DNA from 4 places in the Serratia sp. K1WW1 genome. Region 3 is predicted to be linked to each of the others. Evidence: predicted binding sites of a transcription regulator. Region 3 holds the regulator's gene; each other region holds the start of a gene.
The links. Region 3 encodes PurR, which represses purine synthesis genes. Its sites were predicted from a motif close to CANGCAAACGTTTGCNTG; they were not measured.
Positions count from the first base shown of each region.

Region 1 (8,001 bases), 2.2 Mb from region 3:
TCGAGCTGATATTCGAACATGCCCGGGCGGCACTTTTCCATCGCGCGGGTATGCGCCATGGCGCTGATCTCACCGGCGCGGCGCATAACAGCAACTTCTTCTGCCGATTTGAACAGGCGCATGTCATGCAGCCACGGGCGATAATCCGTCAGGGTTGCAGGGGCTTCCAGGTTCTGACGGAAGCCTTTACGCAGTTTATCCAGCGCGCCAAACAGAATTTCATCGGCATAGGCATATTGCCCCTGCGCGTGATACACCACGTCCAGGCCGTTGAGCAGCAGGTGCAGTTGATCGTTGATTTCGTCGAAGGCCAGCGCGCGGTCTACCCCCAGCTTGGCCGGAGCAGCGTCTTGCCCCAAACGGCGACCAAACCAGATTTCTGCCGTCAGATCGCGTACGCGGTTGAACAGCACACTGTGGTTATGAGTTTCATCACTCTTCACCAGGATCAACACCGCTTCCGGCTCGTTGAAACCGGTCAGATACCAGAAATCACTGTTCTGACGATAAGGATATTCAGAGTCTGCACTACGCGTCGCTTCCGGTGCGGCGAAAATCACTGCCGCGCTGGCCGGAGCCATCTGTGCCAACAAAGCCTGACGGCGTTTATGGAATTCCTGCTGGGTCATCACATCTCCTGAAATCGGTTTATGCCACCTGCTGAACGCAGTCAGTAGGGGTTATCAGCGCTCTCGGCCAACGGACGGATCCAATGGTCAGTGCAACGTCGGCCTTTTATTTTCCGGGGCCGTCGGTTTCTGGCGGGTAAATTCAGTATGGCAAAGCAGCGCAGCAACGCGCACGTACTCCACCACTTCTTCCAGCGACTGTTCCAGTTCTTCCTGGTCTTCGCCTTCGTCATAGCCCAGTTGAGCGATATTACGCAGATCGTCGATCGCCTCGCCCACTTCATCTTTCACCTGCGCCAGCTTCGGCTGCATCATGCCCAGTCCCAACAGGAAGTGGTTTACCCACCCCGCCAAGGCATCCGCACGGTCAAACACGCTGACGGTTTCGCCTTCCGGCATCATCAGTTGGAACATGAATTCGTCATCTTCCAGCGTATCACGGGTGATTTCATGCAGCTGCTGTAACGGTTGGCTCAACGCCTGCGGGAAGGCAATGCCTTCGTTGGTCAGATCAAACACCAGGGTCTGCCAGCTGGCGTCACGGTTGCCACCGCACAGCAGGCCACTGATCAAACCGTGCATCTCGGCTGCGGTCAAAGCAACCGCCTGCTGGTTAAGAGCCACGGTCAAAGATTGGTAACTTGGAAATGTATTCTGTATAGACATGCGCATTCGTCATCGTTGGCAGGATAAGTTCGTGTTATGCTACCACCAAGGTCCGTTGGTATACCAGTTGAGGCAACACCTCAGTGGCTAGTTATAATCAGCGCAGTCCGGGCAAACGTACGGTAAATACGCATTTTGCAACCGTTTTTTGTCTGGTAATGTTAGGCGCGGTAGATTACAACCAGGTACTGAAAAAGTGTTGAATCTTGGTACCCAGGTATATATAGTGACGCCCGCTTCGGTAGCCCGGCAATGGCTGACCGGTGCTGGCGCGAAATTTAGGCAGGAAGGTGGCATGTCTGCACAACCGGTAGATATTCAAATTTTTGGCCGCTCGTTAAGAGTCAATTGCCCGCCAGAACAACAAGATGCGTTGAACATGGCAGCAGAAGATCTTAACCAACGGTTGCAAGATCTTAAAGTTCGCACTAGAGTCACAAATACAGAGCAACTCGTATTTATCGCGGCATTGAACGTCTGTCACGAACTTGCTCAAGAACGCTTGAAAACGCGTGACTATGCGGCCAATATGGAACAACGAATTCGTATGCTGCAACAGACCATTGAACAAGCGCTGCTTGAACAGGGTCGCATCTCTGAACGTCAGGATGCACAATTCGAATAACTTAAGTTGCTGGAGTTGAAGGCTCCGGCAATGAGTGAAAAATTTCTCTGAGATGTTTGCCAGCGGGCCAGTCCCCTGAGCCGATATTTAGTACCAACAGAATGTGATGATCCATGATCGGTGTGCATGCTCGGCCCGTCCGAGAAGCCTTAAGATTGTGACAGCACGTTCACCTTGAACCATGGGTTCAAGGGTTACAGCCTGCGACGGCATCTCGGAGATCCCTTCACCTGCGTTTTCAGTGTGTTAACTCACCACTACTGGCGAATCTCACACTATGTCTTTGCAACCTCAGTTCGCTCATCAACGCCAACTCATCCGTAACGAAATACGCCAACGACGCCGTGCCTTAACGCCCGTTCAACAGCATGATTTTGCCCAGCAAATGGCCAGCAATATTGCGCGACATCCCCGCATTCAGGCAGCCAGACACATTGCGGCGTTTCTCTCTTTTGATGGCGAACTAGATACAGGCCCTCTGATCGAGCGGCTGTGGCAACTGGGTAAACAGGTTTATCTGCCGGTGTTACATCCCTTCAGCCCCGGTAACCTGTTGTTCCTGCATTACACCGCGCAAACGCCACTGGTTAGCAACCGCTTCAAAATCCTTGAGCCAGCGCTCGATGTCCGCCACGTCTTGCCGGTGTCACTGTTGGATGTGGTATTGACGCCGCTGGTCGCCTTCGATTCGGCAGGGCAACGTCTGGGGATGGGCGGCGGATTTTACGATCGCACCTTGCAGAACTGGCAGCACGCAGGCCCCTATCCGATGGGGGTTGCGCACGATTGCCAACAGGTTAGTGCTTTGCCGGTGGAGCAATGGGATATCCCTCTGCCAGAGATTATCACCCCGTCACAAAGCTGGGCCTGGCCAGTCTGCGCATAGCAAAAGGCCGGATTGCTCCGGCCTTGATGTTTTCCGTCGGTTACCGATTACAGCAGTAAGCGGGCGCGGATGGTCCCTTCAATCGCTTTCATGCGTTGCAACGCCACTTCGGCACGTTCGGTTTCCGCTTCGATATCGATAACCACGTAGCCGATTTCCGAGCTGGTCTGCAGGTACTGGGCCGCGATGTTCACCCCTTCTTCGGCGAAGATCTGGTTAATCTGCGTCAGGATGCCTGGGCGGTTTTCATGAATGTGCAGCAAACGGCTGGCATTCGGGCCATGAGCTGGCAGCGACACCTCTGGGAAGTTGACCGCAGACAGCGTTGAGCCGTTATCGGAATACTTCGCCAGCTTGCCAGCTACTTCATCACCGATGTTCTCCTGCGCTTCCTGGGTTGAACCGCCGATATGCGGCGTCAACAGCACGTTATCGAACTCGCACAGTGGAGAATTGAACGGATCGCTGTTGGTTGCCGGCTCTTCCGGGAACACGTCGATGGCCGCACCGGCCAGATGGTCGCTCGCCAAGGCGTTACACAGTGCCGGGATATCCACCACGGTGCCGCGTGAAGCGTTGATCAGGATCGCACCTGGCTTCATCAGCGCCAGCTCTTCGGTACCGATCATGTTCCTGGTCGACAGCGTTTCCGGCACGTGCAGCGTGACTACGTCGCTCATATTGAGCAGATCGGACAGATGGCGCACCTGTTGGGCATTACCCAGCGGCAGCTTGTTCTCGATGTCGTAGAAGAACACCTTCATCCCCAGGCCTTCCGCCAGGATGCCGAGCTGAGTCCCGATATGGCCGTAGCCGATGATCCCCAGCTTCTTGCCCCGCGCTTCATACGAGCCCACGGCCAGTTTCTGCCACTGGCCACGGTGTGCCTTGGCGTTAGCCGTTGGGATCCCGCGCAGCATCAACAGCAGCTCACCCAGCACCATTTCGGCCACGGATCGAGTATTGGAGAAAGGTGCGTTAAACACCGGAATGCCGCGTTTGGTCGCCGCTTTCAAATCAACCTGGTTGGTGCCGATACAGAAACAGCCCACCGCGACCAGCTTTTCTGCGGCCGCGAAAACTTCCTCGGACAGATGCGTACGCGATCGGATACCCACGAAGTGTGCATCACGGATCGATGCCTTCAGCGCTTCGGTGTCTAACGCACCTTTGTGATATTCGATGTTGCTATATCCGGCAGCACGCAGGTTATCTACGGTGCTCTGATGAACCCCTTCTACCAACAGGAACTTAATCCTGTCTTTCTCCAATGATACTTTTGCCATTTACCCGACCCTATGTTCAGACTTCAGAAGCGGCTGTTTTCCCCTTTATACCCGTCGTCTTTCAAGCTGCAGCGTTGTTACCTGCACTATCTCACCCCAGTCACTTACAAAAACGTAAGCTCCTGGGGATGAAATAGCTTGTCGCCTAGCTGCAACTTGAAATCCATAGGGTATAATTTCGAAATTACCGCCAGACCGGCAGCAACCCAAAATCAACAGCACGTCCCTCCAACATAACAAAAATAACGCGCCCGGCAATACAAACGATTGCCTGCCCGTTAGCACAAGGCTCAGCGATGTCGGTGCTTTCTGGTGGAAAATGCCATTGGGAAAGATTTAGGCAGAAGCTTAACGGAGGTTATTAACGGAATGTGACATATGTCACCAAATTCGTCGATTTTGAGAAAAGATATTTTAAGACAAGAATTATGCGTGGTGGGCCGTTAGCCCGTAAAAAGCGGCGAACCGGCTGAGGCTTTGTCAGCAGGCTCGCCGGTTTCATGGCCAGATTATCTGACCACTTTTTTTACGCCATCCGGCGTGCCGACCAGTGCAACGTCCGCGCCACGGTTGGCAAACAGACCCACGGTAACCACACCAGCGATGCTGTTGATCTTATTTTCCAGCGCGATAGCGTCAAGGATTTCCAGGTTGTGCACGTCCAGGATCACGTTGCCGTTATCGGTTAACACGTTCTGGCGGTATTCCGGCAGGCCGCCCAGCTTGACCAACTCACGCGCCACGTAGGAGCGGGCCATCGGGATCACTTCTACCGGCAGCGGGAATTTACCCAGCACATCAACCTGCTTGGTGGAGTCGACAATGCAGATAAACTGGCGGGCAATGGCAGCAATGATCTTCTCGCGGGTCAGAGCTGCACCACCGCCTTTGATCATCTGCATGTGGCCGTTGATTTCATCGGCACCGTCCACGTAGATATCCAACGAATCCACTTCATTGCTATCGAAAACGTGGATCCCCAGGCTTTTCAGCTTGGCGGTCGACGCGTCTGAGCTGGAAACCGCGCCTTCGATCTGGTGTTTGATCGAACCCAACGCATCGATAAAGTGAGCCGCGGTAGAGCCGGTGCCCACGCCCACGATAGTGCCAGGCTTCACGTATTCCAATGCCGCCCAGCCTACCGCTTTTTTCAGTTCATCCTGAGTCATGATGTGTTCATTGCCTATATACGAAAACGTGTGCGTATTATAGGGTAAATCACTGACGGCAACTTAGGCTAAAACGCACTTATTTAACCTGACGCACATTTCTGCCCCTCCCTACGACGCCCGCGCTGAAAAGAGCGGCGGGATTTTTTCACCGGAGAAAGTGCAAAAATGTGGCATAGTGCCTGAATCAATTTACTAAAAGGGATCTTCTCTCCGATGAAACGCCCAGACTATAGAACGCTGCAAGCGCTGGACGCGGTGATCCGTGAGCGTGGCTTTGAGCGCGCGGCACAAAAACTTTGCATCACCCAATCGGCGGTATCCCAGCGCATCAAACAGTTGGAAAACCTGTTCGGCCAACCGCTACTGGTACGCACCGTGCCACCGCGCCCAACCGAGCAGGGTCAAAAACTGCTGGCCTTGCTGCATCAGGTCGAGCTGCTGGAAGAGGAGTGGTTAGGGAATGACAATGGGGTCGATACGCCGCTGTTGCTGTCACTGGCGGTCAACGCCGACAGCCTGGCAACCTGGCTGTTACCGGCGCTAAAACCGGTGCTGGCCGATTCCCCAGTGCGCCTGAATTTGCAGGTGGAAGACGAAACCCGCACGCAGGAACGCCTGCGCCGGGGGGAAGTGGTGGGTGCGGTGAGTATCCAGCCGCAGCCGCTGCCGAGCTGCCTGGTCGATCGGTTGGGCGCGCTGGACTATCTGTTCGTCGCCTCAAAAGCCTTTGCCGATCGCTACTTCCCCAACGGGGTGACTCGTTCTGCCCTGCTGAAGGCACCGGCGGTGGCATTCGATCATCTCGATGATATGCATCAGGCGTTTTTACAGCAGAACTTCGATCTCTCGCCGGGCAGCGTTCCCTGCCATATCGTTAACTCGTCAGAGGCGTTTGTTCAGTTGGCACGGCAAGGCACTACCTGCTGTATGATCCCGCATTTGCAGATTGAGAGAGAGCTGGATAGCGGAGAACTGATCGACCTGACACCGGGCCTGTTCCAGCGCCGTATGCTGTTCTGGCACCGCTTTGCACCGGAGAGCCGCATGATGCGTAAGGTCACCGATGCGCTGCTGTCTCACGGGCATCAGGTATTAAGGCAGGATTAAAGGCGCGGCATAACACCGCGCCCCGGCAAGAGATTGCTTACTGCGCGGCGTTGGTTTTCAGCTCGAATACCACGTCCACCTGATCGTCAAAGTGAATGCTTTGCTGTTCGTAAGTCTGAGCGGCATCGCTTTCCGGTGCCGCAGAAGCGGCCTTAAACATGCGCGCAACCGGCATCGGCTGGTAGTTGGCTACGTGATAGCGAATGCTGTACACCGGCCCCAGCTTGGCCTGAAAGCCCTGCGCCAATGAGGCGGCTTGCTGAGTGGCGTTTTCAATCGCTTTCTGACGCGCCTGCTCGCGATAAACCTCTGGCTTGGCCACCCCAAGCTCAACCGCACGAATTTCGTTCAAACCCGATTTCAGCGCACCGTCCAACAGTTCGTTGAGCTTATCCAACTGGCGCAAGGTCACCTGCACCTGGCGCACGGCCTGGTAGCCCTTCAGCTGCGATTCACCGGTTTTCAGATAGTCATATTCTGGCTGAGTCCGCAGGTTGGCCGCATTGATATCTTTCTTTTCAATGCCGTTTTTTTGCAGGAAGTCGAAATACTGCGCTACGCGCTCATCAACCTGTTTTTTCGCCTGGGCGGCATCTTTGGCAGAGACGCTGACTTCGATCGCCAGGGTGGCAATATCCGGGGTGGCGTCCACGCTGGCCGTACCGGAAGTGACCACGTGCGGCCCTTCAGGTACTTCTGCTGCCTGCAGCGCCAGAGGTAACGTGCCTAATCCAATCATTGCGGCCATGGCCAATGCTTTAAGCTTCACAGTGTCTCCTTGAATGACTAAATGCTTACCTTCAAAGCTAACACATCCCACGGCCTCTTAAATTCGGATTAGTGACAAAAAGCTATAAATTAGCGCCATGCCACGCCAGTTGCAGTGCAATGACCCACATCACCAGCCCGACCAGAACGTTGATAATCCGTTGTGCCGTTTGAGTTCTCAGCCACGGAGCCAGCCACGAGGCCAGCAATGCCAGGGCAAAGAACCAGACAACCGAAGCGCTGACCGCGCCAAGGGCAAACCAGGAACGAATGTCTGGCGTCAGTTGCCCTCCCAGGCTGCCGAGCACCACAAAGGTATCGAGGTACACATGCGGGTTCAGCCAGGTAACGGCCAACATGGTCACCACAATGCGCCAGCGGCTTTGCTTCATCTCTTGCGCCGCTGCCAGCTCCAGATGTTGGCTAAACGCGGTGCGGAAAGCCCCCCAGCCGTACCACAGCAGGAAAGCAACGCCGCCCCAGGTCACCAGCGCCAATAGCATAGGTGAACTGCTGAGCAAGGCGCTACCGCCAAAAATACCGGCGCAAATCAGAACGATGTCGCTCAACGCGCACAGCGAGGCGGTCATCAGATGATAATGGCGGCGGATCCCCTGGTTCATCACAAACACGTTTTGTGGGCCAAGCGGCAGGATCATCGCGGCGCTCAAGGCAAAGCCTTGCAGATAGATGGCTAACATGGTGTTCCTTCTGGAAATATCAGCGCCGGTCAAGCGGCGTGTGCTGTTCAACACGCGCATCATACGAAGACAAAATTATTAGGGGAAATGGATATTTCTAATCAGGCATCAGTAATATTAATGCTCAATCGTGACGGCGATGATCGATCCACTCTTCAATC
Region 1 is NZ_CM147697.1:1,078,981-1,086,981, reverse strand. Features, by position in the region: gene pepP (Xaa-Pro aminopeptidase) at 1-629, opposite strand, end outside; gene ACX9GU_RS04870 (YecA/YgfB family protein) at 717-1,295, opposite strand; gene zapA (cell division protein ZapA) at 1,591-1,920, shown strand; RNA gene ssrS (6S RNA) at 1,962-2,145, shown strand; gene ACX9GU_RS04855 (5-formyltetrahydrofolate cyclo-ligase) at 2,198-2,806, shown strand; gene serA (phosphoglycerate dehydrogenase) at 2,854-4,092, opposite strand; gene rpiA (ribose-5-phosphate isomerase RpiA) at 4,602-5,261, opposite strand; gene ACX9GU_RS04840 (LysR family transcriptional regulator ArgP) at 5,478-6,371, shown strand; gene ACX9GU_RS04835 (oxidative stress defense protein) at 6,409-7,140, opposite strand; gene argO (arginine exporter ArgO) at 7,223-7,840, opposite strand; gene ACX9GU_RS04825 (RrF2 family transcriptional regulator) at 7,965-8,001, opposite strand, start outside.
Region 1: a site for PurR is predicted at 4,349-4,366, ahead of serA (phosphoglycerate dehydrogenase). Genes of this name have one in related genera too.

Region 2 (8,001 bases), 2.9 Mb from region 3:
CGGTGGGAGCAACCGCTGCCCATGACCATCACGCGGCCCACGAGCACGGTGCCAGCTGTTGCAGTAGCGATGGCCCCGACGACCCAGATGAGGAAAGCGACAGGCTGGCTGCCGTTCCCCCTTCCGGCAGCCAGCGTTTCAGTTGGAAAGTCACCGGCATGGATTGCCCGAGCTGTGCCAAGAAAATCGAAAATGCCGTAACGTCGATCCCCGGCGTCGACAGCGCTCGCGTGCTGTTTGCCACGGAAAAACTGGTGGTGGATGCCCAATCCGACGTCAGCGTGCGGATCCAGGACGCGGTAAAACAGGCTGGCTTTACCCTGTTGGGGACTAACCCGGCGGCAATAGGCGATGAACCCAAAACCTCCCGGTTTGGTGAGTACGGCCCTCTGCTGCTGCTCTCCGCACTGATGGTGCTCAGTTGGGTTCTCGACTTCTTCAACCCACGGCTGGGCGAAATTGCCTTTATTGCCACCACCTTGGTCGGCCTGGTGCCGATTGCCAGCAAAGCCTTGCGCCTGATCCGTTCAGGCACACCGTTTGCCATAGAAACCTTGATGAGCGTTGCCGCCATCGGTGCGCTGTTTATCGGTGCCACCGCCGAAGCGGCCATGGTGCTGCTGTTGTTTATGGTGGGAGAACTGCTGGAATCCTACGCAGCCAATCGTGCACGCCGTGGCGTGAAAGCGTTGATGGAACTGGTGCCGGAAGATGCTCTGCTTATCCAGGGCAACGTACGTAAACGCGTGCCTGTAGCCAGCCTGCGCCCCGGTGACGTAATAGAGATCGCGCCCGGTGGCCGCTTACCTGCCGATGCCGAGTTGCTAAACCCGTTCGCCAGCTTTGACGAAAGCGCTTTAACCGGTGAATCCGTGCCGGTAGAGCGCCAACAGGGTCAGAAAGTGGCCGCTGGCAGCCTGTCCGTCGATCAGGCCGCGCAGATGAAGGTCACTTCCGAGCCGGGTAAAAATGCCATCGACCGTATCCTGCAGCTGATTGAAGAGGCCGAAGAGCGCCGCGCACCGATTGAGCGCTTCCTCGATCGCTTCAGCCGTTACTACACTCCGGCGATCATGCTGCTGGCCGTGGCGGTGATCCTGGTGCCACCGCTGCTGTTTGCCGAGCCTTGGGAGATGTGGATCTACCGGGGTCTGACCTTGCTGCTGATCGGTTGTCCGTGTGCCTTGGTCATCTCCACGCCAGCGGCCATCACCTCTGGCCTTGCGGCGGCCACGCGCCGTGGCGCGCTGATTAAAGGTGGTGCGGCATTAGAACAATTGGGCCAAGTGCAAACCATCGCGTTCGACAAAACCGGTACGCTGACCGAAGGCAAACCGACGGTGACCGATGTGCTGCCTGCAGACGGCCTCAGCGAACAGCAACTGCTGGCCATTGCAGCGGCTGTCGAGACGGGCTCACATCATCCACTGGCACAGGCGATCGTCAACCGCGCAGCGGAGAACGGGACTGCATTGCCACTGGCCGAAGGCCGCCGGGCTCTGGCGGGTATCGGGGTTGAAGGGAAGGTTGACGGTAAAACTATCCTGATCAGCGCACCGGGCAAGTTGACGGAAAACCAGTTGAGCAGCGAATGGCGCAGCCAGGTAGAAACGCTGGAAACGGCGGGCAAAACCGCAGTGGTGGTGTTAGAGGACGGGCAGCCTATCGGTTTGCTGGCGTTGCGTGACACCTTGCGTAGCGACGCTAAACAGGCGATTGCCGAGTTGGCGCAATTAGGCGTTCGTGGCGTGATGCTCACAGGTGATAACCCGCGCGCTGCGGCCGCCATTGCCAATGAATTGGGGATCGATTACCGCGCCGGGTTAATGCCGGAAGACAAAGTGAACGCGGTAACCGAGCTGAGCAAGTTGCAACCCACCGCCATGATCGGCGACGGTATCAACGATGCCCCGGCAATGAAGGCCGCCAGCATTGGCATTGCGATGGGGAGCGGTACCGACGTGGCATTGGAAACGGCGGATGCCGCGCTGACGCACAACCGGTTGACCGGCGTTGCCGAGATGATCCGCATCTCCCGCGCTACACACGCCAATATTCGCCAGAACATTACCATTGCGCTTGGGTTGAAAGCGATTTTCCTGGTCACCACCCTACTGGGGATGACTGGCCTGTGGCTGGCCGTATTGGCCGACTCTGGAGCAACCGCGCTGGTGACCGCCAACGCCTTACGGCTGTTGAAGAAACGCACATAGTCGATCATCTGTCAGGCCCGTTATGGAAATGGGCCTGACAGCCAGAGGATTATTCGGCCAGGCCCTTACGCAGCAGGTAGCGATACGGGGCCTGCTCGGTTTCCTGGGCCACCAGCGTATGTTCCATAAAGCGGCAAAAACCCGGGATGTCGCGGGTGGTGGCCGGATCGTCGGCAATGATCAGCAAGGTTTTACCGTTATCCATATGGCGCACGGTTTTGCGCACCATCATGACCGGTTCCGGACAGCGCAGCCCCAGCGCATCTAGCGTCTGGTCTGCCTGGGCAAAAATGTCAGTCATACATCTCTCTCGATCTAAAACGATCGGCGAACCCTCGCCGGATCTGATTACCCGCTAGTTTACGCCGGTAGTTTTTCTGCGCAAGATACGTTAACGTTTGCGTTAAATTTAACCATTGCATTGAATGCCCAAACGCGTACCATGTCGCCGCGCAGTTAACAATGGGTTCCCTCACCCCACACTCAAAAAGGCTACATTATGTATTCGTTTACCGATCGACAACGCTTAATCGCGTTGGTCTGGCTATCGCTATTCCACATCGCCATCATTACTTCCAGCAACTACCTGGTGCAGTTGCCGATCAGCATTTTCGGCTTTCACACCACCTGGGGTGCCTTCACTTTTCCGTTTATCTTCCTGGCCACTGACCTGACCGTGCGGATCTTCGGTGCCCCGCTGGCACGCAGGATTATCCTTGCCGTGATGGTCCCGGCGCTGTTTATCTCCTATGTGATCTCCACCGTCACTTTCCAGGGTGAATGGCAGGGCTTTGCCGCCTTGACCAGCTTCAACCTGTTTGTGGCGCGTATCGCCGCCGCCAGCTTTATGGCCTACGTGCTGGGGCAGATCCTGGACGTGCAGGTGTTCAACCGCCTGCGCCAACGCAGCGCCTGGTGGGTTGCCCCCGCCGCGGCCATGTTCCTTGGCAATATCAGCGATACCCTGGCCTTCTTCTTTATCGCTTTCTACAAAAGCAGCGATCCCTTTATGGCCGCCAACTGGGTGGAAATCGCGCTGGTAGATTACAGCTTCAAGGTGCTGATCTGCCTGGTGTTCTTCCTGCCGATGTACGGGGTGCTGCTCAATATGCTGCTCAAACGCCTGGCAGAACGCCAACCCGCCAACCGGTTTCAACTGAGTTAACCCTGCTTCTCGGTTATTATGGGCAGCTTGATTTTACGGAGGCTGCCCATGCGCTTAACCACTCGCCAAGCTACACTTGAAGAGATCCACTCTCTTTACCTCTGCATTCCAGAATTTGGTAGCCTGCACAGCCTGAAAGATTTGCAGCAACGCGTCGGGGATAGCCCTTCTCACGGCTTGATTGCCGAAATTGATGGCCAGGCAGCCGGTTTTAAACTCGGCTATCAAACCGCGCCGGGGGAGTTCTACAGCTGGCTGGGCGCAGTTTTACCTGATTTTCGCCGCAAGGGTGTCGCCCAAACCATGCTGGCGGAGCAAGAGCGTTGGGCGCGTTCGCAAGGCTATCAGCAACTGTGGGTAAAAACCCGCAACCAGTTCCGCGCCATGCTAATAATGCTCATTAGCCGCGAATATCAGATTTTCACTCTAGAAAAGAAAGGCGAAGTAGACGAGTATCGTCTATTACTTAAAAAAAACCTGTGACATCTAGCCATACGGTCAACCAACTCTATCTGCAAAGGAATAAGGAACACCAGATGCGTAAAGTAAAAAAATTGATGGGTATCGGCCTGTTAGTGCTTGGCCTGGCGGCCTGTGATAGCGCCACCAAAGACACTAATGCCCCCGCAGGCAGCGCAGCAGCCAGCGTCCCAAGCGGACAACAGGTGAGTTTATTGGATGGCAAGCTGACCTTCACCCTGCCTAACGGTTTGGCCGATCAGAGCGATAAGCTGACCAACCAGCCAACTAACGTGCACATCTATGCCGACAGCAGCAACCAGCGTGCGGTGATCGTAATCGTTGCCGACAAGGCTGCGGGCGATCTGGAAACCTTGGCCAAGCGCATGGAAGAGCAGCAACACTCCCGCGATGCCAACCTGCAGGTCATTACCAATAAAGCGGTTGAAATTAACGGCACGCCAATGCGCCAACTGGATACCGTGATCACCGTGGCAGGCCAAAAAGCCTACTCTGGCGTGCTGCTCGCTATGCTGCCAGACGGTAAGCAACTGACCCTGCAAATCACGCTGCCAGCGGATAACCAGCAGCAGTCTCAAAGCGTAGCGGCTGGCGTCTTCAATACGGTGAAGATCAAGCAGTAATCGCACTGGGCCAGCATGCTGGCCCGTTTAATCTGTTACGCCAATGCCTGTGCTAACAGGGTGATCGGATGTTCACAGCGCTTGCTGGTGGACATCTCGATCTGCCATTTGCAGGTTTCACAATCGGTGATCACCATATCCACTCCGCTGGCTTCAATCTGGCGAAATAGCGAGGCACCAATGCCTTGCGAGGTTTCATAGTTTTCCGACTTGAAGCCGTAAGTCCCGGCGATACCGCAGCACTGCGAGTCCAGCACCACCAGTTCCAGCCCTGGGATCTGCCGCAATAACTCCAGCGTATAGGCCGTCCAGCCCATTTTCTCCATATGACACGGCGTGTGGTAAGCCACCCGCAGCGGCGTCTGTTTGAGCGGCAAGGTGCGCCCTTGGCTGATCAGACGATAGAGATAACGCGTAGCCAGCTCCACCCGTTCACGCACCGCCGAGGTGTCCACCTCCAGCAAATGCGGGTACTCGTCACGCAGGGTAAACGTGCAACTCGACGAAGTAGCCACCACCGGTATGCCTTTGGTCAGGACCGCATCATGCAGCGATTCTGCATTCACTTTGGCCTGCTTCTTCGCCTGCGCAATAAAGCCGTTGGCGATCAGCGGTACGCCGCAGCATTTCTCACGCTTGAGCAGCTGCACGCCGATATCCATGGCGTTAAACACCTTGATCAGGTCTTTGCCAAGCTGCGGATGGTTGTAATTAACAAAGCAACCGTGGAAAAACGCCACCTGCTCGGCATAGCGCTGCTGCTGTTCCGCCTGCTGGCGATACCAACGGCGGAAGGTGCCAAACGAGTATTTCGGCAGCTCCCGCCGGTGGTCGATCTTCAACGCCTTATCCAACAGCTTGCGTACCGGCTTCAGACCGGTAGTCGCGTTAACGATAGGGGCAAACGGCGTCGAGAGCGTGCCCATGATGTCAGTGTGGCTGAGGATGGCATCGCGCAGCGTCGGTTTGCTTTGGCTGAAATTGGCCCGTGCGCGTTGGATAATATCGCCGATTTTAACGTCGGAAGGGCAAGCCACCTCACAGCGCTTGCAGTTAGTGCAATACTTCAGCGCTTCGTCGTAAAGCGCCGGATCTTTCAGCCGCAGGCGCTCCCCATCAGGCCCGGCCTGCTTTGGCCCCGGATAGAGCGGGTTAGCCTTGGCGACCGGGCAATAGGTGGTGCAGACGGTACATTTGATGCAGCTCTCGAAGCTGTTGTCTGGTAACAGACTCATGCTGAAACCTCCTGTGCCAGGATCTGTTGGGCAACGTGCAGCGCGCCGAGCAGCGAAACCCCGGCGCCACAGCCCTGCTGCAACGGATCGTAACCGCCAGCCACGGCACCGATAGCATACAGATTGGTCATCGCCTCCCCCTGTTTTAACGCCCGCAGCGCGGTATCAGTCTGAACCCCAAATTGCAGGTACGGCTGCGGAGCAAACAGATTGGCATCGCTCCAGTCGGCGCGTTCGGCTTTGCTGTACACGTCGAGGCCAAATACCGGCTCACGAATGCCGTCAAAACTGGCCACCAGGCCGTTGCTGAAGAAGCTGCCGCTGGCCAGTATCACCTGCTGCGCCCGCAGCGGAATATCGGTGTGATTGCGGGTATACAGACCGGTGACGCGCTGCCCGTCGAAGCTGGCACGCAACACGCTATCCCCCGGCATAAACACCCCACCCAGTTGCTGCAAGCGCTGACGCAATGCCTGATGCAAGCGCATGCCGAGCACGGAAGGCGGCAGCGTGGGTAACAGATAAACGGGCTTACCGACCAACCGGCGCAACGTCATCAACGGTTCGTCATCCTCTAACCCCAGGCAGGCTGGCAGCAAGATGGCCTCAGCCTCACCTGACTGGCGCGTGATCTCCTCCGCCAACTGAGTCAGATGTTCTGGCAGATCCAGTACGCGGGCGATATTCACCGCGCGGAACTCGCTAGGATTATTACGTAGGCGATCCAAAACGGGCAGATGCAAAAATGCCACCTCAGCCTTGAGACCCTGCTCTTGCATCAATGAGCTGGCCGCCATCTGCGGTTGGAAATCCAGAAAGCCTTCAATCCCCAGCACGGCGATATTCTGCCACGGCAACTTGCTACCCAAGGGAGAGACAGGGATCGCCAGGGGGCTGAGCCAGGTGGCACGGCGGGTCCCGAGAGGGGTCACGCGTAGATGGTTTTGGCTGCTATCACCCTGCATCTGCCACCCGCAACGCTCTAATAATTGCTCGGCTTGCGTTGCCAGCGCGGCCACCTGTGTGGCTCCCATCAGGCTATACGGATGCTGCGGAGCCCGTTGCGCCAGTTCGGGCAAGGCAGACAGAGGCGATGCCACCGGCGTACCATCGGGCAGATGGGCCAACAGATCGAGCGAGCCGGAAGAAAAATAGAGCGCGCTTTGGCCGGAACTGACTACCGCGCAGCGTTTGCCATGCTCGGCTAAACGGATAGCACAGCTCATCCCGGCCAAGCCACCACCAATCACCACCGCATCAAATTGCATCATCCGCCTCCTGCTTAGGGTCGCCTTGCGCATCTAACCCACATAACCCTTGATATACCCAACTGGTGAATTCGCTCTCCCGCAGGGCATCACCCCAGGCGATAGGCCGCACGCCTTTCCAGCGCTCATTGAGGAAATGGGACAGTTGGGTGATGGATTGCTGCGGCGTTACCACGTTAAACCGCGTCAACAAGCCTGCGGCACGGCAGGCGCACAGCTCACCCTGGCAGGTCCCCATACCCACGCGGGTACGGCGGCGCAGATCGACCAGATTGTTGACGGTCAGAGAGTCCACCGCATAACGCACCTCACCGGCGGTCACTGCTTCACACTCACACACCAGGCTGTTGTCCAGTCGGTTACCGGAAGGGACCAGGCTGGCGCGATCGCCATGGCGGTACACTGCCGAACCCCGGATGCTGGCAGGCAGTGAAACCACGCTGCGCACCGTTTCTTCGGCGCTCTGACGGGAACCGGGCAACGCCACTTCCGCCGTGGTGCAAGGGCTGTCGATGCCCAGCTTGGCGCAGACCAGGTCGGTGGTCCATTCGGCCATCAGCCGGTAAGTCATCAATTTGCCGCCGGTAATGGTAATAAAGCCTTCCAACCCATCGCGCGCCGCATGATCAAGCAGCACGATGCCGCGGCTGACGTTACGCCCGGAGGGATCGTCATCGCTGGCGACCAGTGGCCGCACGCCCGCATAGGCTCGCAGAATGCGCGTTTGCGCCAGTTTCGGAGCCAGCAGCGTGCCTTCGCGGATTAATATATCCACTTCCTGTGGCGTCACGACCATGTTGTCGATCTGGTCGTAATCGATGTGGGTAGAGGTGGTGCCAATCAGCGAGATGGTGTCGCCAGGCACCAGAATGTCGGCATCCGCCGGTTTGCGGCAGCGGTTAATCACCATGTTATTGATGCGATGGCCCAGGATCAGCAATGCCCCTTTGGCAGGGAACATGCGGATGCGCAGATCGGCATACTCGGCAATTTTCTGGCCCCAGATCCCGGCGGCGT
Region 2 is NZ_CM147697.1:390,666-398,666, reverse strand. Features, by position in the region: gene ACX9GU_RS01850 (zinc/cadmium/mercury/lead-transporting ATPase) at 1-2,213, shown strand, start outside; gene tusA (sulfurtransferase TusA) at 2,263-2,514, opposite strand; gene ACX9GU_RS01840 (7-cyano-7-deazaguanine/7-aminomethyl-7-deazaguanine transporter) at 2,713-3,378, shown strand; gene ACX9GU_RS01835 (GNAT family N-acetyltransferase) at 3,427-3,861, shown strand; gene ACX9GU_RS01830 (DcrB family lipoprotein) at 3,915-4,481, shown strand; gene glpC (anaerobic glycerol-3-phosphate dehydrogenase subunit GlpC) at 4,517-5,716, opposite strand; gene glpB (glycerol-3-phosphate dehydrogenase subunit GlpB) at 5,713-6,984, opposite strand; gene glpA (anaerobic glycerol-3-phosphate dehydrogenase subunit A) at 6,974-8,001, opposite strand, start outside.
Region 2: a site for PurR is predicted at 2,601-2,618, ahead of ACX9GU_RS01840 (7-cyano-7-deazaguanine/7-aminomethyl-7-deazaguanine transporter). Genes of this name have one in related genera too.

Region 3 (8,001 bases):
TGAAGATTGAAAAATTGTTCTCTCCGCTCAAAGTTGGCCACACCACCTTACCCAACCGTGTGTTCATGGCCCCGCTGACTCGTCTGCGCAGCATCGAACCAGGTGACATCCCTACGCCGCTGATGGCGGAATATTATGCTCAGCGTGCCAGCGCTGGCCTGCTGATCACCGAAGCCACCCAGATTTCTTTCCAGGCGAAAGGTTATGCCGGAGCTCCCGGTCTGCATACCCCAGAACAAATCGCCGCGTGGAAAAAAATCACCCAGGCGGTACATGACAAACAGGGTCATATCGCTGTGCAACTTTGGCACGTAGGCCGCATCTCCCACTCAAGCTTGCAGCCGGGCCAGCAGGCTCCCGTCGCGCCTTCAGCGATCAATGCCGAAACCCGCACCACGGTTCGTGATGAAACCGGTGCCTGGGTGCGTGTGCCAACCTCTACCCCACGCGCTTTGGCAACCAACGAAATCCCGGGGATCGTCAACGATTTCCGCCAGGCAGCGGCCAACTCGCGTGAAGCCGGTTTTGACTATATTGAACTGCACGCCGCGCACGGTTACCTGCTGCACCAGTTTATGTCTCCGGCGTCCAACCAACGTACCGACCAATACGGTGGCAGCATTGAAAACCGTACCCGTCTGACTCTGGAAGTGGTCGATGCCAGCATTGCCGAAATCGGTGCCGATCGCGTTGGTATCCGTATCTCGCCGTTGGGCCCGTTCAATGGCCTGGACAACGGCGAAGATCAGGAAGAAGCCGCGCTATATCTGATCGAAGAGCTGAACAAACGCGGTATCGCCTACCTGCATATTTCCGAGCCGGATTGGGCCGGTGGCAAGCCTTACTCTACCGCGTTCCGCGATGCAGTAAGAGCGCACTTCCAAGGCGTGATTATTGGCGCGGGTGCCTATACGGCGGAGAAAGCGGAAGAGCTGATCGCCCAAGGCTTTATTGATGCCGTCGCCTTTGGCCGCAGCTATATTGCCAACCCAGATCTGGTGGAACGCTTTAAACAGCAGGCTCCACTTAACGAGCAACGTGCCGATTTCTTCTATGGCGGCGGTGCCGAGGGTTATACCGATTACCCAACTCTGTAAGTGAATTAAATTGGCTTTGCACTCAGCTAATCAGGTGCGCTGAATACCGCGACGCCTCAAGGCTGAGGCGGGTGGGAGCCATACAGGTTAGCCGACCGCTGAGCGCATCGACGCGCGATACGAGCCTCCATGGATGGATCCCCGGCGTGTCGGCATTCTGTATGGCTCCCGCCTGCTGCACTATTATCCGCAGCTATTTTTTGTTTGTGACAACGTAACCGACTCCATCACCTACCGCACGCGTTGAATTGCCTTATGCGACAAGGCTATACTGTCTGACGCTGTTCAAGTCACCTGCCGTCAGCCGCGGCATATCCAATCAGAGGAAATTATGCGCTTACTCCATACCATGCTCCGTGTCGGCGATCTGCAACGCTCCATCGACTTCTATACCAAGGTATTAGGCATGCGCTTACTGCGTACCAGCGAAAACACCGAGTACAAATACTCGCTGGCCTTCGTGGGTTATAGCGATGAAAGTGAAGGCTCGGTCATCGAACTGACCTATAACTGGGGCGTCGACAGCTACGACATGGGCTCCGCCTTTGGTCATCTGGCACTGGGCGTCGATGATGTAGCAGCCACCTGCGACACCATCCGTCAGGCCGGTGGCAAAGTCACCCGCGAAGCCGGTCCAGTCAAGGGCGGTACCACTGTGATTGCCTTCGTCGAAGATCCGGACGGCTACAAGATCGAACTGATCGAGAACAAGCACGCAGGTCACGGCCTCGGTAACTGAGGTTTCTCCAGGGCGCGCCATGCGCCCTGCTTTCTATCTCCGCTGCACCAAGACAAGAAATTTGTCATAATGCGCGCTGAATTCGCTAAAGATAAGAAACTGATGGCCGAAAAAAGTGATCTTAACGCCCTGAGTGGCCGTTTCCGTGGGTTTTATCCCGTTGTTATTGATGTGGAAACCGCCGGGTTTCATGCTCAGACCGATGCGCTGCTAGAGATTGCCGCCGTCACGCTGAAAATGGATGAAAATGGTTGGTTGCAGCAAGATGAAACGCTGCATTTTCATGTAGAGCCGTTTGAAGGGGCGAACCTGCAACCGGAAGCGCTGGCCTTCAACGGTATCGATCCACATAACCCACTGCGTGGTGCAGTGAGTGAATATGATGCTCTGCATGCGATTTTCAAAGCCGTGCGTAAAGGCATTAAGGATCAGGGCTGTAACCGGGCAATCATCGTGGCGCATAATGCCAACTTTGATCACAGTTTCCTGATGGCCGCCGCCGAGCGCGCCAGCCTGAAGCGCAACCCGTTCCACCCTTTCGCCACCTTTGATACCGCTGCGCTTAGTGGGCTGGTATTAGGGCAGACGGTGCTGGCCAAAGCCTGTATTGCCGCCGGCATGCCGTTTGACAGCAGCCAGGCGCACTCAGCACTTTATGATACCCAGCAAACCGCCCAGCTGTTCTGTGAACTGGTCAACCGCTGGAAACGTCTCGGTGGCTGGCCGATTGCCAACAGCCATAATGACGGCGCGGAGTAATTTAGAACGTATGCCCTATGGATTTCAAGCCGCAGCTAGGCGACAAGCTTGCTCATCCCCAGGAGCTTACTTTTGTAAGTGACTGGGGTGAGCAAGTGCAGGTAACAACGCTGCGGTTTGAAAGACGACGGGGATAAAAAAATCGGGCGGCACTTTTGACAGTGCCGCCCGATTTTATTTGGTAAAACCCTGCGCCATTAAGGCTGCTGGTCTTCCTGATCTTTATACTTTTCGGCCGTTTCTTTGATCAAAGGCTGCAGTTCACCACGCTGGTACATCTCGATGATGATATCGCAGCCGCCAACCAGTTCACCATCGACCCACAGCTGCGGGAAGGTTGGCCAGTTGGCGTACTTTGGCAGCTCGGCGCGGATGTCCGGGTTTTGCAGAATATCAACATAGGCAAAGCGTTCGCCACAGGCTGAAAGCGCCTGCACGGCCTGAGCAGAGAAACCGCAGCTTGGCAATTTCGGTGAGCCTTTCATATACAGCAGGATCGGGTTGGCAGAAATTTGCTGCTGAATTTTTTCAATCGTCGTCATTATTGCTTCCTCAAGCCACATCATGGCTACAACATGCATCACACTGGCTATTGTAGCGGCAGGACCGGTACCAAGAAAACGCCATCTTTTGCAGGGACATTCTCTGATTGCCTCAGCAAAAGCGGCGGTCACACCGAACCGGTTAAACATGGACCCAGAATAACATTTTTAATCGGGGCGTTTCACTATTATATTTGCGCTGCCCAATGCCGGCGAGCATTAAGCCAACCACATGATCCGTGTCGTTTTTTTAGACGGCAGACGTTTGATTTTGCAACAATAAAAATGCCATTAACGTTTTCTCACAATATGGATTAGTATTTATGAGATCCACGCTGTTTTATAGGGTGAATTTCGGGAATACTGTGACTCATTCGATTTCTGTTTCGGAGCCAAGGTTGGTAACGTCGATATGCGGTTAATTATTACACTTTTTGTGCTGCTATTTACGCAGCTCTTCTTCAATTTGGCGCACGCTGCGCCACAGGCACGTGTTTCTGCCGAGCAGCGCAAGAGTCACGTTAATGAAGCCCGGCCAGACGACCGCAAGAAAAAGAAAGCGGAGAAAGCCAATAAAAAAGTGAAGGCAGCCACCCCTCCGAAAACGCTAAAAACCAAACCAGCAACTATAAAGACCGCCAAAAAAACCACCCGCGTTAAAACCAAAAGCCAGGCAACCAAAACGGCCAAGCTCAAAGTGACTCCGCCTAAAAAAGGCTATAAAAAAGGTTATGGTCGCCATCGTGAAGAAGGTAAAGCTACGGCAAAATTGGCTGGCCGCGATAAGCCACTGAAACTTTCCGCCGCTCACAAAAAGCGCTACCAGCACGCCAAGCAAACAGCCATGGCCAAGCTGATGGGGCAAATGGGCAAACCCTACCGCTGGGGTGGATCTTCACCTGGTACAGGCTTTGACTGCAGCGGGCTGATTTATTACGCGTACAAGGACGTGGTGAAAATCAAAATGCCGCGTACCGCCAACGAAATGTACCACCTGCGTGATGCAGCTCCGATCAAACGTAATGAGCTGGAGAAAGGCGATCTGGTGTTCTTCCGCATCAACAACCGTGGCACCGCCGATCACGTTGGCGTCTATCTTGGTAACGGTAAATTCATCCAGTCACCACGCACCGGTGAAGAAATTCGCATCAGTCAGTTGGATAACGACTATTGGCAGAACCATTACATTGGTGCCCGCCGCGTAGTGACTCCAACCACCATCCGTTAACCTATCACGGCTGAGCCAACCGCTCGGCCGTGCTTCCCTTCCCCCCAAAAATAAAAAGCCGCTGCGACTTTAATCAATCAGCCACTTGGCACAGTTTGGATGTTCTTTTCCCCCGGAAAGTTGTTAAGATTAATAACCATAACAAAAGTGGTGCAATCGCGCTTTTCCGCCCTTGGCCACCCAGGCCCACAGCGTCGGAGAGACGTATTGTCTATAAAAGGAGAAAGCAATGTCGTTTGAATTACCTGCATTACCATATGAGAAAAACGCTCTCGAACCGCACATTTCCGCAGAAACGCTGGAATACCACTATGGCAAGCACCATAACACCTACGTGGTTAACCTGAACAATCTGGTGAAAGGCAGCGAGTTCGAAGGAAAATCCCTGGTCGAGATCGTCAAGACCTCCACCGGCGGCGTGTTCAACAACGCCGCCCAGGTCTGGAACCACACCTTCTATTGGCACTGTTTATCACCGCAAGGTGGTGGCGAGCCAACGGGCGCAGTGGCAGAGGCGATCAATAAGTCATTCGGCTCCTTCGCCGCCTTTAAAGAGCAGTTCACCGATGCCGCCGTGAAAAACTTCGGCGCTGGCTGGACCTGGCTGGTGAAAAAAGCGGACGGCAGTCTGGCGATTGTCAGCACCTCGAATGCGGCAACCCCGCTGACCGGCGCAGACGTTCCGCTATTGACCGTTGACGTGTGGGAACATGCTTACTACATCGACTACCGCAATGCGCGGCCAAAGTACCTGGAAAACTTCTGGGCGTTGGTGAACTGGGCGTTCGTGGCAGAAAACCTGGCTTAACGACGGGTGGCTAGCTAATAATAAGGCGCGGCATCAAGCTGCGCCTCTGTTTTTCTGCTGCGGATCAGTTCAATGCGGCAATAAAACTGAAAGCAATAATCATTGCCAAGGCACCCACGGTGGTGAGTAATGACATCTTCAAATCGGTATCCATATACAACTCCCTCTCAGATTGGCTTTTCCAGAGCATAAGCCACACAGTTTATACGTCAAATCATTTTCCCACAGTTCGTGATTAAAATCTTGTTATGATTTCCCCGCTGATAATTACCGATTAGCTCTTCCACTTTTCTTCAATATGCGACAAAATCCGCAGTTCACAACTGCGTACCGATAAACTGCCCCTCCCTGTTCAAGCGATTTACGACTTCAGCACTAAAAACTCAGTTTTCGCTTATCTGGGAAAGGATCTACGCAGGCAAACGATTAACATCATACTTACATGCTGTAACATGTGGGTTTAGGAGTCATTTTTTACATGGCAACGATTAAAGATGTGGCCAAACGCGCTGGCGTTTCTACCACTACCGTTTCGCACGTTATCAATAAAACGCGTTTCGTCGCCGAAGATACCAAAACGGCCGTTTGGGCCGCCATCAAAGAGCTGCACTATTCACCCAGCGCCGTGGCCCGCAGCCTCAAGGTCAACCACACCAAATCGATCGGTTTGCTCGCCACTTCGAGCGAGGCCCCCTATTTTGCCGAAGTGATCGAAGCGGTGGAAAACAGCTGCTACAGCAAAGGCTATACCCTGATCTTGTGTAACTCGCACAATAATCTGGATAAACAGCAAGCCTATCTGGCGATGTTGGCGCAAAAACGCGTCGATGGCCTGCTGGTGATGTGCTCAGAATATCCAGATCAGCTACTGGGCATGCTGGAAGATTACCGTAATATTCCCATGGTGGTGATGGATTGGGGTACCGCGCGCGGAGACTTCACCGATACCATTATCGACAATGCCTTCGAGGGCGGCTACCTGGCAGGCCGCTACCTGATCGAACGTGGCCACCGTGACATCGGTGCCATTCCTGGTCAACTGGCGCGTAATACCGGTGGAGGTCGCCACCAGGGCTTTCTGAAAGCCATGAAGGAAGCCAACATCGAAGTGCGCGAAGAATGGATCGTGCAGGGGGATTTCGAGCCTGAATCTGGCTATAAAGCCATGCATCAGATCCTGTCGCAAAAGCATCGTCCAACCGCCGTTTTCTGTGGCGGCGATATTATGGCCATGGGGGCGATCTGCGCCGCCGATGAGCTGGGGTTGCGTGTACCGCAGGATATCTCGGTGATTGGCTACGACAACGTGCGTAATGCCCGCTACTTCACCCCGGCGCTGACCACCATTCACCAGCCGAAAGAGCGCCTGGGCGAGATGGCCTTTACCATGCTGTTGGATCGCATTATCAGCAAGCGTGAAGAATCGCAGGTGATTGAAGTGCATCCAAAACTCATCGAGCGCCGCTCAGTCGCCGATGGTCCTTTTGTCGATTACCGCCGTTAACTCCTGTTGGGGCGCTGCAATACTGCGCCCGATTAAGCACCCGGCTCCTCTTCACTGAGCCATTCCTGATTGAGCGTTTCGCTGTCGCCCAGATAGTCCAACAGCCAGGCCATGGCCGGAGACTGGGCGTTTTGCTGCCAGGTCAAGCAGCAGGCGCTAGGCGGGAAAGGCTCATGCAGTGGTAATACCACCAGTTCGCCACTTTGTACCAACGGCAATACCCGATGCGCGGGTACCATGCCCACACACAGCCCGGCACGCAAACAATCTACCGCCGAAACCCAGTCCGGCACGGTCAATCGCCGCTGGTTGTCCAGCGACCAGGTCACCCGCTTGGGTAAATTGCGCGAAGTATCTTCCAACAGCAACGAGGGATAAGGTCGTAGCTGATCGTCTCGCAGCTTTCCTTGCAAGGCGGCCAGCGGATGTTTAGCATGGACTACGCAGAGCCAATTCATAAAGCCCATATCGCGAAAGGCAAAACCGCCGCCCACCGGCACCGCACGTGTTGCACCAATGGCCATCTCAGCGCGGCCATCGACCAGCGCATCCCACACGCCGTTGAAGACTTCCGGCTGTACCATCAGTTCCACGTCGGGAAAATGGCGATAAAAATCCAGCACCAGCTGGCGGCTGCGCTGGGGTTTGACGATCAGATCGACCGCAATCCGCAGTTGCCCGCGCCAACCGTTTGCCACCTGCTGACACTGCCGTCGGGTATCGAGCATTTTTTTGATAACAACTCGCGCCTCCTTAATAAACAGCGCCCCCGCTGGCGTGAGTTCCACATCGCGGTGACGGCGTTCAAACAAAGGCACTGCCAGCCATTGCTCCAGTTGACGCACCGTATAGCTCACAGCAGAAGGAACGCGGTGCAACTCCTGTGCCGCCGCGCTGAAACTGCCGGTCCGCGCTACCGCATCTACTACATCGAGTGAATATTCAGACCACATATGTTTGCCTTCAAATTTTTTAACAGCACCTTGCAAATATTACCGTTTCACAAGCAGAGATCCAGCCGTATACACTTGCCGGCGCTTCAAAACCTGCGACAACATAATTTTAACGAGAAATAGCAATGCGAAATTTTGGATTTATGTTCTACCTGGCCGGCCTGAGTATGTTGGGCTATCTGGCTACCGATATGTACCTGCCCGCCTTTGGGGCAATGCAGCAGGATCTGCAAATCTCCGCTGGGGCGATCAGCGCCAGCCTGAGTATCTTCCTGGCAGGCTTTGCCTTTGCCCAGTTGCTGTGGGGGCCGCTGTCCGACCGTATTGGCCGTAAGCCCGTGTTATTGATTGGCCTTGCGCTGTTCGCCGTC
Region 3 is NZ_CM147697.1:3,301,192-3,309,192, forward strand. Features, by position in the region: gene nemA (N-ethylmaleimide reductase) at 1-1,097, shown strand, start outside; gene gloA (lactoylglutathione lyase) at 1,429-1,836, shown strand; gene rnt (ribonuclease T) at 1,906-2,595, shown strand; gene ACX9GU_RS14925 (Grx4 family monothiol glutaredoxin) at 2,793-3,140, opposite strand; gene ACX9GU_RS14930 (C40 family peptidase) at 3,550-4,365, shown strand; gene sodB (superoxide dismutase [Fe]) at 4,595-5,173, shown strand; gene cydH (cytochrome bd-I oxidase subunit CydH) at 5,238-5,327, opposite strand; gene purR (HTH-type transcriptional repressor PurR) at 5,652-6,677, shown strand; gene punR (DNA-binding transcriptional activator PunR) at 6,710-7,630, opposite strand; gene punC (purine nucleoside transporter PunC) at 7,756-8,001, shown strand, end outside.

Region 4 (8,001 bases), 120 kb from region 3:
GGCGAAAAGGGGAATGCGCCTGCTCAGTGCCTGGCCGATCAGCGCCAGGCTCAATTCATCGCGCCCAGGATCGGCGTCAGGCTCATCGCCGTTTTCACCATAAAGGTGCGGCTGCACATTACTGGGGCTGCCCGGCAGCAAGATGCCGTCGAGATGGGGCAGCAACTCTGCCAGCATTTCCGGCTCTGCGAGCGCGTGCGGCAGGGCGATTGGTAATCCTCCGGCAGCTAACACCGCATTCAGGTACTTTTCTTGCAAGGTCTGGGTGAGGTGCTGGTTTAACCTATACCTGCACATCACCACGCCGACGATTGGTCTGTTAAATATATTGCCCATGCTATCCCCTACAGGTTGTTCGAAATTATGACCGATAAGCCGTTTAATCGCCTTTTTTGTTCAATATTCACTAAATCTAGCAGTCGAATGGCCAATATTCAAACCAAAATTAACACTTGCAAAACATTTTTGTTGCATCTATGTTTCATTGGTGGACATTATATTGAGCAAGATGGTCAAAACATCGAAGCCAGTAAGTGTGAGAACCACAGACCAAACACAACGGCGGGTGAAACATGCAAACCAACATCGTAGAAGTCGAAAACTTTGTGCAACACAATGAAGAAAGGCGAAGTAGCACGTTCCAGCGCGAAGTGAAGAAGTATCTGGAACGTTATCCGTTAACCCAGCATATCGACGTGCTGCTGACCGATCTGAACGGCAGCTTCCGCGGCAAGCGCATCCCGGTGAGCGGGCTGGGTAAACTGGAGAAGGGCTGTTACTTCCCAGCCTCGGTGTTCGCGATGGATATTCTTGGCAACGTGGTGGAAGAGGCGGGTTTGGGGCAGGACATGGGTGAGCCGGACCATATTTGTGTGCCGGTAGCCGGAACCCTGACGCCATCGGCGGCCGATCCGCAATATCTGGGCCAGGTACTGCTCACCATGCTGGATGAAGATGGTACTCCCTTTGACGTTGAACCGCGCAATGTGCTGAACCGAGTGTGGCAGCGTTTGCGTCAGCGCGGGTTATTCCCCGTAGTAGCGGTAGAGTTGGAGTTCTATCTCATCGATCGCCAGCGCGATCCGGAAGGTTATTTGCAACCCCCTTGCGCCCCCGGCACCCAGGAGCGTAACACCCAGAGCCAGGTCTATTCGGTGGACAACCTCAATCACTTTGCCGATGTGCTGAGCGAGATCGACGAATTGGCCCGCCTGCAAGGGCTCCCGGCCGACGGTGCGGTCGCGGAAGCCTCACCGGGCCAGTTTGAGGTTAACCTGCATCACACCAATGATGTGTTGCAGGCCTGTGACCATGCCCTGGCGTTAAAGCGGCTGGTACGCATGGTGGCAGAGAAGCACCATATGCATGCCACCTTTATGGCCAAGCCCTACGAGGAACATGCGGGCAGCGGTATGCATGTGCATATCAGCATGCTGGACAAGCAAGGTAACAACGTCTTTGCCGATGCGGATGGTGAAGACTCCACGCTGTTGAAACAGGCGCTGGCTGGCATGATAGCCTTGATGCCTGCCTCTATGGCGCTGCTGGCTCCTAACGTTAATGCTTACCGCCGCTTCCAGGCGGGGATGTACGTTCCCACCCAGGCATCCTGGGGCCATAACAACCGCACCGTAGCGCTACGTATTCCCTGTGGCGATCGCGACAGTCACCGCGTGGAGTATCGCGTGGCGGGTGCCGATGCCAACCCTTATCTGGTGATGGCAACCATTCTGGCCGGGATTGTCTACGGCCTCGACACTCAGTTACCGCTGCTTGAGCCAGTTACCGGCAACGGGCTGGAGCAAGAAGGGCTACCGTTCCCGATCCGCCAGAGCGATGCGCTGTATGAGTTTGAACACCAGCCGGTGCTCAATGCGCTGCTGGGCGAACGTTTCAGCCACGTCTACCTGGCCTGTAAGACCGATGAGCTGCAGCAGTTTGAGCGGCTGATCACCGAAACCGAAATCGAGTGGATGCTGAAAAACGCCTGACGTCCTCAGCCCGATCCTACCGCGCGCCGGCGCATTCCCGCGGGCTACCTGTGGCCTGGCGAAGCCGTGCGCGACGGTGATGACTTCTTCCAACTGGGCGTACAGGACGCCGGTGAGGAATAACCCAATGACGATAAGTGCCATCGACGATAATGGCGCGGGCAAACCGCAACTGCGCAAGACATTGAAACTGTGGCAAGTGGTGATGATGGGCCTGGCCTATCTGACGCCAATGACGGTGTTTGACACCTTCGGTATCGTTTCTGGCGTGACGGACGGGCACGTTCCGGCGTCTTACCTGTTGGCATTGGCCGGGGTGCTGTTTACCGCCATCAGCTATGGCAAGCTGGTGCGCCAGTTCCCGACCTCGGGCTCGGCTTACACCTACGCGCAAAAGGCTATCAACCCGCACGTGGGTTTCCTCGTTGGCTGGTCATCGCTGCTGGATTATCTGTTTTTGCCGATGATCAATACGCTATTGGCCAAAATCTATCTTACGGCTCTGTTCCCAGAGGTCCCACCATGGATCTGGGTGGTAGGCTTTGTGATCCTGATCACCGCCATCAACCTGAAAAGCGTCAGCCTGGTGGCAAACTTCAACACCCTGTTTGTGGTGGCGCAGGTGGCGATTATCGTGGTGTTTATCTTCCTGGTGGTACGAGGGTTGCACAATGGCGAAGGGGTTGGCCAGGTGTGGAGTCTGCAACCCTTTATCAGTGAAAACGCCCATCTATTGCCGATCATTACCGGTGCCACCATCCTGTGCTTCTCGTTTCTGGGTTTTGACGCGGTCACTACGCTGTGTGAAGAAACGCCTGATGCCGCCCGTGTGATCCCGCGCGCTATCTTCCTTACTGCACTCTATGGTGGGGTGATCTTCATCACCGTGTCGTTCTTTATTCAGCTGTTCTTCCCGACGCTGGAGCGTTTCAAACAGCCTGATGCAGCACTGCCGGAAATCGCGTTGTATGTGGGCGGCAAGCTGTTCCAGTCCATCTTCCTGTGCATCACCTTTATCAATACCCTGGCTTCTGGCCTGGCTTCCCATGCCAGCGTGTCCAGGCTGCTGTATGTGATGGGGCGCGATAATGTGTTCCCGGAAAAATTCTTTGGTTACGTGCATCCTAAATGGCGCACGCCAGCGCTTAACGTGCTGCTGGTTGGTCTGGTGGCGTTATCGGCATTATCCTTCGATTTGGTGACGGCGACCGCCCTGATCAACTTTGGTGCTTTGGTGGCCTTTACCTTCGTCAACCTTTCGGTGATTAGTCACTTCTATATTCGACAAGGGCGCAACAAGAGCTGGAAAGACCGCTTCCATTACCTGATCCTGCCGCTGGTGGGCGCGCTGACGGTTGGGATCTTGTGGCTGAACCTGGAAAAAAGCTCCCTGACCATGGGGCTGCTGTGGGCGGCGCTCGGGTTTGGCTATCTGGCCTATCTTACCCGTCGTTTCCGCCAGCCTCCGCCACAGCTGGAGCGCCAACCTCAGCAGTAAAAATTTGGGCGCAGCGCAGCGCCCTTTCTTTTTCCCCTGTAGGGCAGTAGAGTAAAAATCCAAACAAAAATAACCTATTGGATCCTACGCTAATGCCTCCGTTGTCTGCTTCCCATAAAGCTACCTTGCTCGGCCTGCTGGCCATTGTGTTATGGAGCAGCGTGGTTGGCCTGATCCGCAGCGTCAGCGAAGGGCTGGGGCCGGTCGGTGGGGCGGCGATGATCTATAGCGTGGGCACGCTGTTTCTGCTGGTGGTGATGGGCATTCCCAAACTGCGTGAGTTCCGCCGTTCTTATCTGATCCTCGGCAGCCTGCTGTTTGTGCTGTATGAGATTTGCCTCTCGTTATCACTGGGCTTTGCCAGCAACCGCATGCAGGCCATTGAGCTAGGGATGATTAACTATCTTTGGCCCTGTTTTACCGTGTTGATGGCCATCCTGTTTAACGGGCAAAAGGCCAAATGGTGGGTGGTGCCTGGTTTGTTGCTTTCTCTGTTCGGGATTGGCTGGATCATGAGTGGCAGCGGCGGTTGGTCACCGGCACAAATGCTGGCCAACGTGCGCAGCAATCCGTTAAGTTACGGGCTGGCATTCAGCGGTGCGGTGATTTGGGCCATCTATTGCAACGTGACCAAGAGGATCGCCCAGGGGAAAAACGCGGTGGTGCTGTTTATCACTCTGACCGCATTGGCACTGTGGCTGCTCTATCCTTTCAGTAATGAAAGCGGCATGCACTTTAGCCTGCCGGTTGTGGTGGCGCTGCTGTGCGTGGGGACGGCGATGGGGGCTGGCTATGCCGCTTGGAACGTCGGGATCCTGCATGGCAATATGACGCTGCTGGCGACTGTCTCTTACTTTACCCCGGTATTGTCATCGGTGTTTGCCGCCGTGGTACTCAGCACCGCGTTGACCCTCAACTTCTGGCAAGGGGTGATGATGGTCACGTTAGGATCGCTGATTTGCTGGCGTGCCACCCGCGCCAACTGAGGCCTATTTTTTACCTGCGCAGGCGGCAGAATAATGAATTTCGAGCTAATCTCAAGGTAAGTGTTCTGCCAGAAGGAACGGGAAAATGAGAAAAGATATTCAATTTATTCAGCAGCCAGCGCTTAATGGTCACAGTTTCAGCACCGGCGACATCGTTCGCCTGACCACCGCTAACCTGCCGCATGAATACCAGTTGGATGTGATGATCCTGCGCCGTGACGATAAGCTGATCCATGGCTCGGTAGTCGTGGCCTCGCCGAAAGTCGATATCCCGGTCAGCCAATGGGAAATTGCCACGGGGGATGAGGTGGTATTCCGGCAAGAGAACATTGCCAAGGCCGTACCCGGAGCCCGCTGAAAAAACCAACCGGTTCGCCCTATAAAGGGGGGCCGTATCCTGCGCCCGCCTGCCACTAAGCCGACATAAGCGTCGGCTTTTTTACGCGCTTTTTAACCCCAGGTTAAAATATGGTGTTGAACACCAAGACACCAAAAATCGTCGTTTGAAACTTATCGACATGATGAAAATCACATCAAAAATGTTTTGCACTGCAATTTATTTTAAAAAATGAGAACGCAATCGATTACGCGATGGTAAAATGCCTGACTGGATCACAGATTATTACAGTGAGAGCTTTCTATAATGCGCACGGCTAACGGCAATAGGTAACCGTTCGTTTACAGCAGACGTCACCAGACTCATATCATTCTAACGGGCAGGGAATGGCCCACTCAGCATGTGGTAATAAAATGAAGAAAATAGCTCTCGCAGCAGGTGTGCTTATCTCCGCGTCTTTCAGCCCCGCTTCCATGGCGGCAGAAAACAAAGACAGCCAGTATCTTTCAGACTGGTGGCACCAGAGTGTCAACGTAGTAGGCAGCTACCATACCCGCTTCGGGCCGCAGCTGAACAATGACGTGTATCTGGAGTATGAAGCCTTTGCCAAGAAAGACTGGCTGGATTTCTATGGCTACGTGGACGTGCCAAAGTTCTTCGGCACCGGTAACACGCCAAACCGTGGCATCTGGGACAAGGGTTCACCGCTGTTTATGGAGATCGAACCGCGCTTCTCCATCGACAAACTGACCGGTACCAACCTGGGCTTTGGGCCGTTCAAAGAGTGGTATTTTGCCAACAACTACATTTACGACATGGGGCGTAACAACGCCTCCCGTCAAAGCACCTGGTATATGGGCCTGGGCACCGATATCGAAACCGGTCTGCCGATGAGCCTGTCGATGAACATTTATGCCAAATACCAATGGCAGAACTATGGTGCATCCAACGAGAACAGCTGGGACGGCTATCGCTTCAAGGTGAAATACTTCGTGCCGTTGACCGAAATGTGGGGCGGCAATCTGAGCTATATCGGTTTCACCAACTTTGACTTTGATTCCGATCTGGGCAGCGACAACTTCGTGGTGGATGGCCGCCAGGCGCGTACCAGCAACTCTATCGCCTCCAGCCACATTTTAGCGCTGAACTACGATCACTGGCATTATTCCTTCGTGGCACGTTACTTCCATAATGGTGGTCAATGGAATGATGGGGTGGATATCGGTACGCCGCAGGGACCAATCAAGTCTACCGGCTGGGGTTACTACCTGGTTGCCGGTTATAACTTCTGATTTTCCGTGGTATCAGAAACAGGAAACCCCGCGCTGGCGGGGTTTTTTTTCATCATTACGGCTAACTTTCCGCGGGTAAATGTTTAACCGGCATAACCAATTTACCCTTGATAACGTAGCACTCATTGTCGATCCACTTGAGGATTTGCTCACGGCTGACACCTTCAAATTGCGCATAGCGATAAATATCACCATTGAAGTGCAGCTGGATGTACTCCATCAACGTCATGTGCATGGTTATAACTCCTAAACGCCCAGAAATAGCGGTTTCGCCACGCTGAGTGGTCGAGCTTTTCAAGGCCTAAAGGTAGATTATTCGCAACAAAACAGCAACAAAAAAGACTGAAAAATGGCGCTATAATAGTGAAAAGTAGTAAAAAAATTCCCGCACGGGACGGCGGGGAATTGAGTAGTATCATTTATCGATGACATAAGATGGGTTTTGAGGTGCAACGAAAAAGAGCAGGTTTACTCATTTTTGTAGCCCACTGAAATTACTGGATGGCTTATTTTGCCGCAAGAAAAATCTACGGCATTTGTTCGGATATCATGAGTAGTTTTGCGCGTGAACAAATTTTTTTCTGATGGCCACGATCTATTTTTTTAATAATTGCTGTGAATGATATGTCGCGCTGAAAGGCGGGCGCAGCATGCAGCGCCCTACAGAGCACTGAGAACCTTTACGTGTGGGCGCTGATGTTCTTTTTGAACGTAAGTACCCGGCTGCGGCTGGCGATCAGATCGACCTGGTAACCGCGGAAATACAGACAAAACCGATTCAGGTTGGGCCCATCGTTGCTTTCAACCAATATCCGCCCATCCCCCAGCGAACTCAGGGTGCCGGTTTGCACCGCCGGGCCGACCCCAATGTGGATCTGGTTGCCGCAAATTTCGAACGCGGTGCGGTATTGTGGATGATACCAGTGCCCTTGAACCTGCTTGAGACAAAGCGTTTCGCTAGCGACCGGCAGAAAGCGGCGTGCAACGTGGCCAACTTCACCTTCTACGGCTTCGCCTGTCCACTTAAGGCGCATTGGTTGATGGGCCGAGAGCGATACCGCATGACCGTCTTCACTTTGATACAGCGGTTCGTTGGTGCCCAGATAGGCCACGGTGCCCCCTTTAACTTCCAACCAATAGGGTTCCGCCCGGGTGGCGTAGATGCCATCTGGGATCGCTGTGCTGCGTTGGGGCAGCGGTTCATTCAACAGCGCTGCCATCACCTGTAAAATGATGGCAAAGCTGTCACAATCTTCACGGTTGGCGACCAGCAGGGCACCCGCTTGCCGGTCAGGTGCCAGCAGAAAATAGGTCTTATAACCGGCATGAGAACCGCCATGGCCCAGCAATATCTGGCTGCCAAGCGGCGTTTTCGCCAGCCCTAGTCCGTAATGGCTGATTTGGCCCTGGCTGAGCCGACGCGGGGCACTTAGCTGCGTCAGAACCCCTTTACCAGGGCCGCTATTGGCCAGCAGGCATTGCAACCAGCGGGTGAGGGCGTTGGCGCTCCCTGTCAGGCTGCCAGAGGCGGAGAGATGCAAGCCAGCGCTGGTCTGTTGCCAACCGTTGGCCGTATGCCAATAGCCGGGAGCTAGCCCAGGCACCACATCAAACCAGCTTTCGGGGGCTTGTAGCTGTACGTCCAGAGGGCGGGCCAGATGCTGCTGAACCAGATCATCAAAAGCATATCCTTTAGTCTTCAGCGCCGCCTCAACCAGGCGGTAGCCGGTATTGGTGTAGGTGATCTCACTGCCCGCGGGGTAGTTGAGCCGGGTTAAACCATGGATAAACTCCATCACCGGCTTGGCCTCACTGACGGTGTTGACCGAGACGCCAAGCAGCCCCAGCGTTTGCCGAATATCAGGTAGCCCGCTGGTCATGTCCAAAGCCTGGCCTA
Region 4 is NZ_CM147697.1:3,419,019-3,427,019, reverse strand. Features, by position in the region: gene puuD (gamma-glutamyl-gamma-aminobutyrate hydrolase) at 1-336, opposite strand, end outside; gene ACX9GU_RS15510 (glutamine synthetase family protein) at 573-1,991, shown strand; gene ACX9GU_RS15505 (APC family permease) at 2,119-3,489, shown strand; gene yddG (aromatic amino acid DMT transporter YddG) at 3,582-4,475, shown strand; gene ACX9GU_RS15495 (hypothetical protein) at 4,561-4,833, shown strand; gene ACX9GU_RS15490 (nucleoside-specific channel-forming protein Tsx) at 5,226-6,104, shown strand; gene ACX9GU_RS15485 (hypothetical protein) at 6,166-6,339, opposite strand; gene ACX9GU_RS15480 (serine hydrolase domain-containing protein) at 6,785-8,001, opposite strand, start outside.
Region 4: a site for PurR is predicted at 5,049-5,066, ahead of ACX9GU_RS15490 (nucleoside-specific channel-forming protein Tsx). Genes of this name have one in related genera too.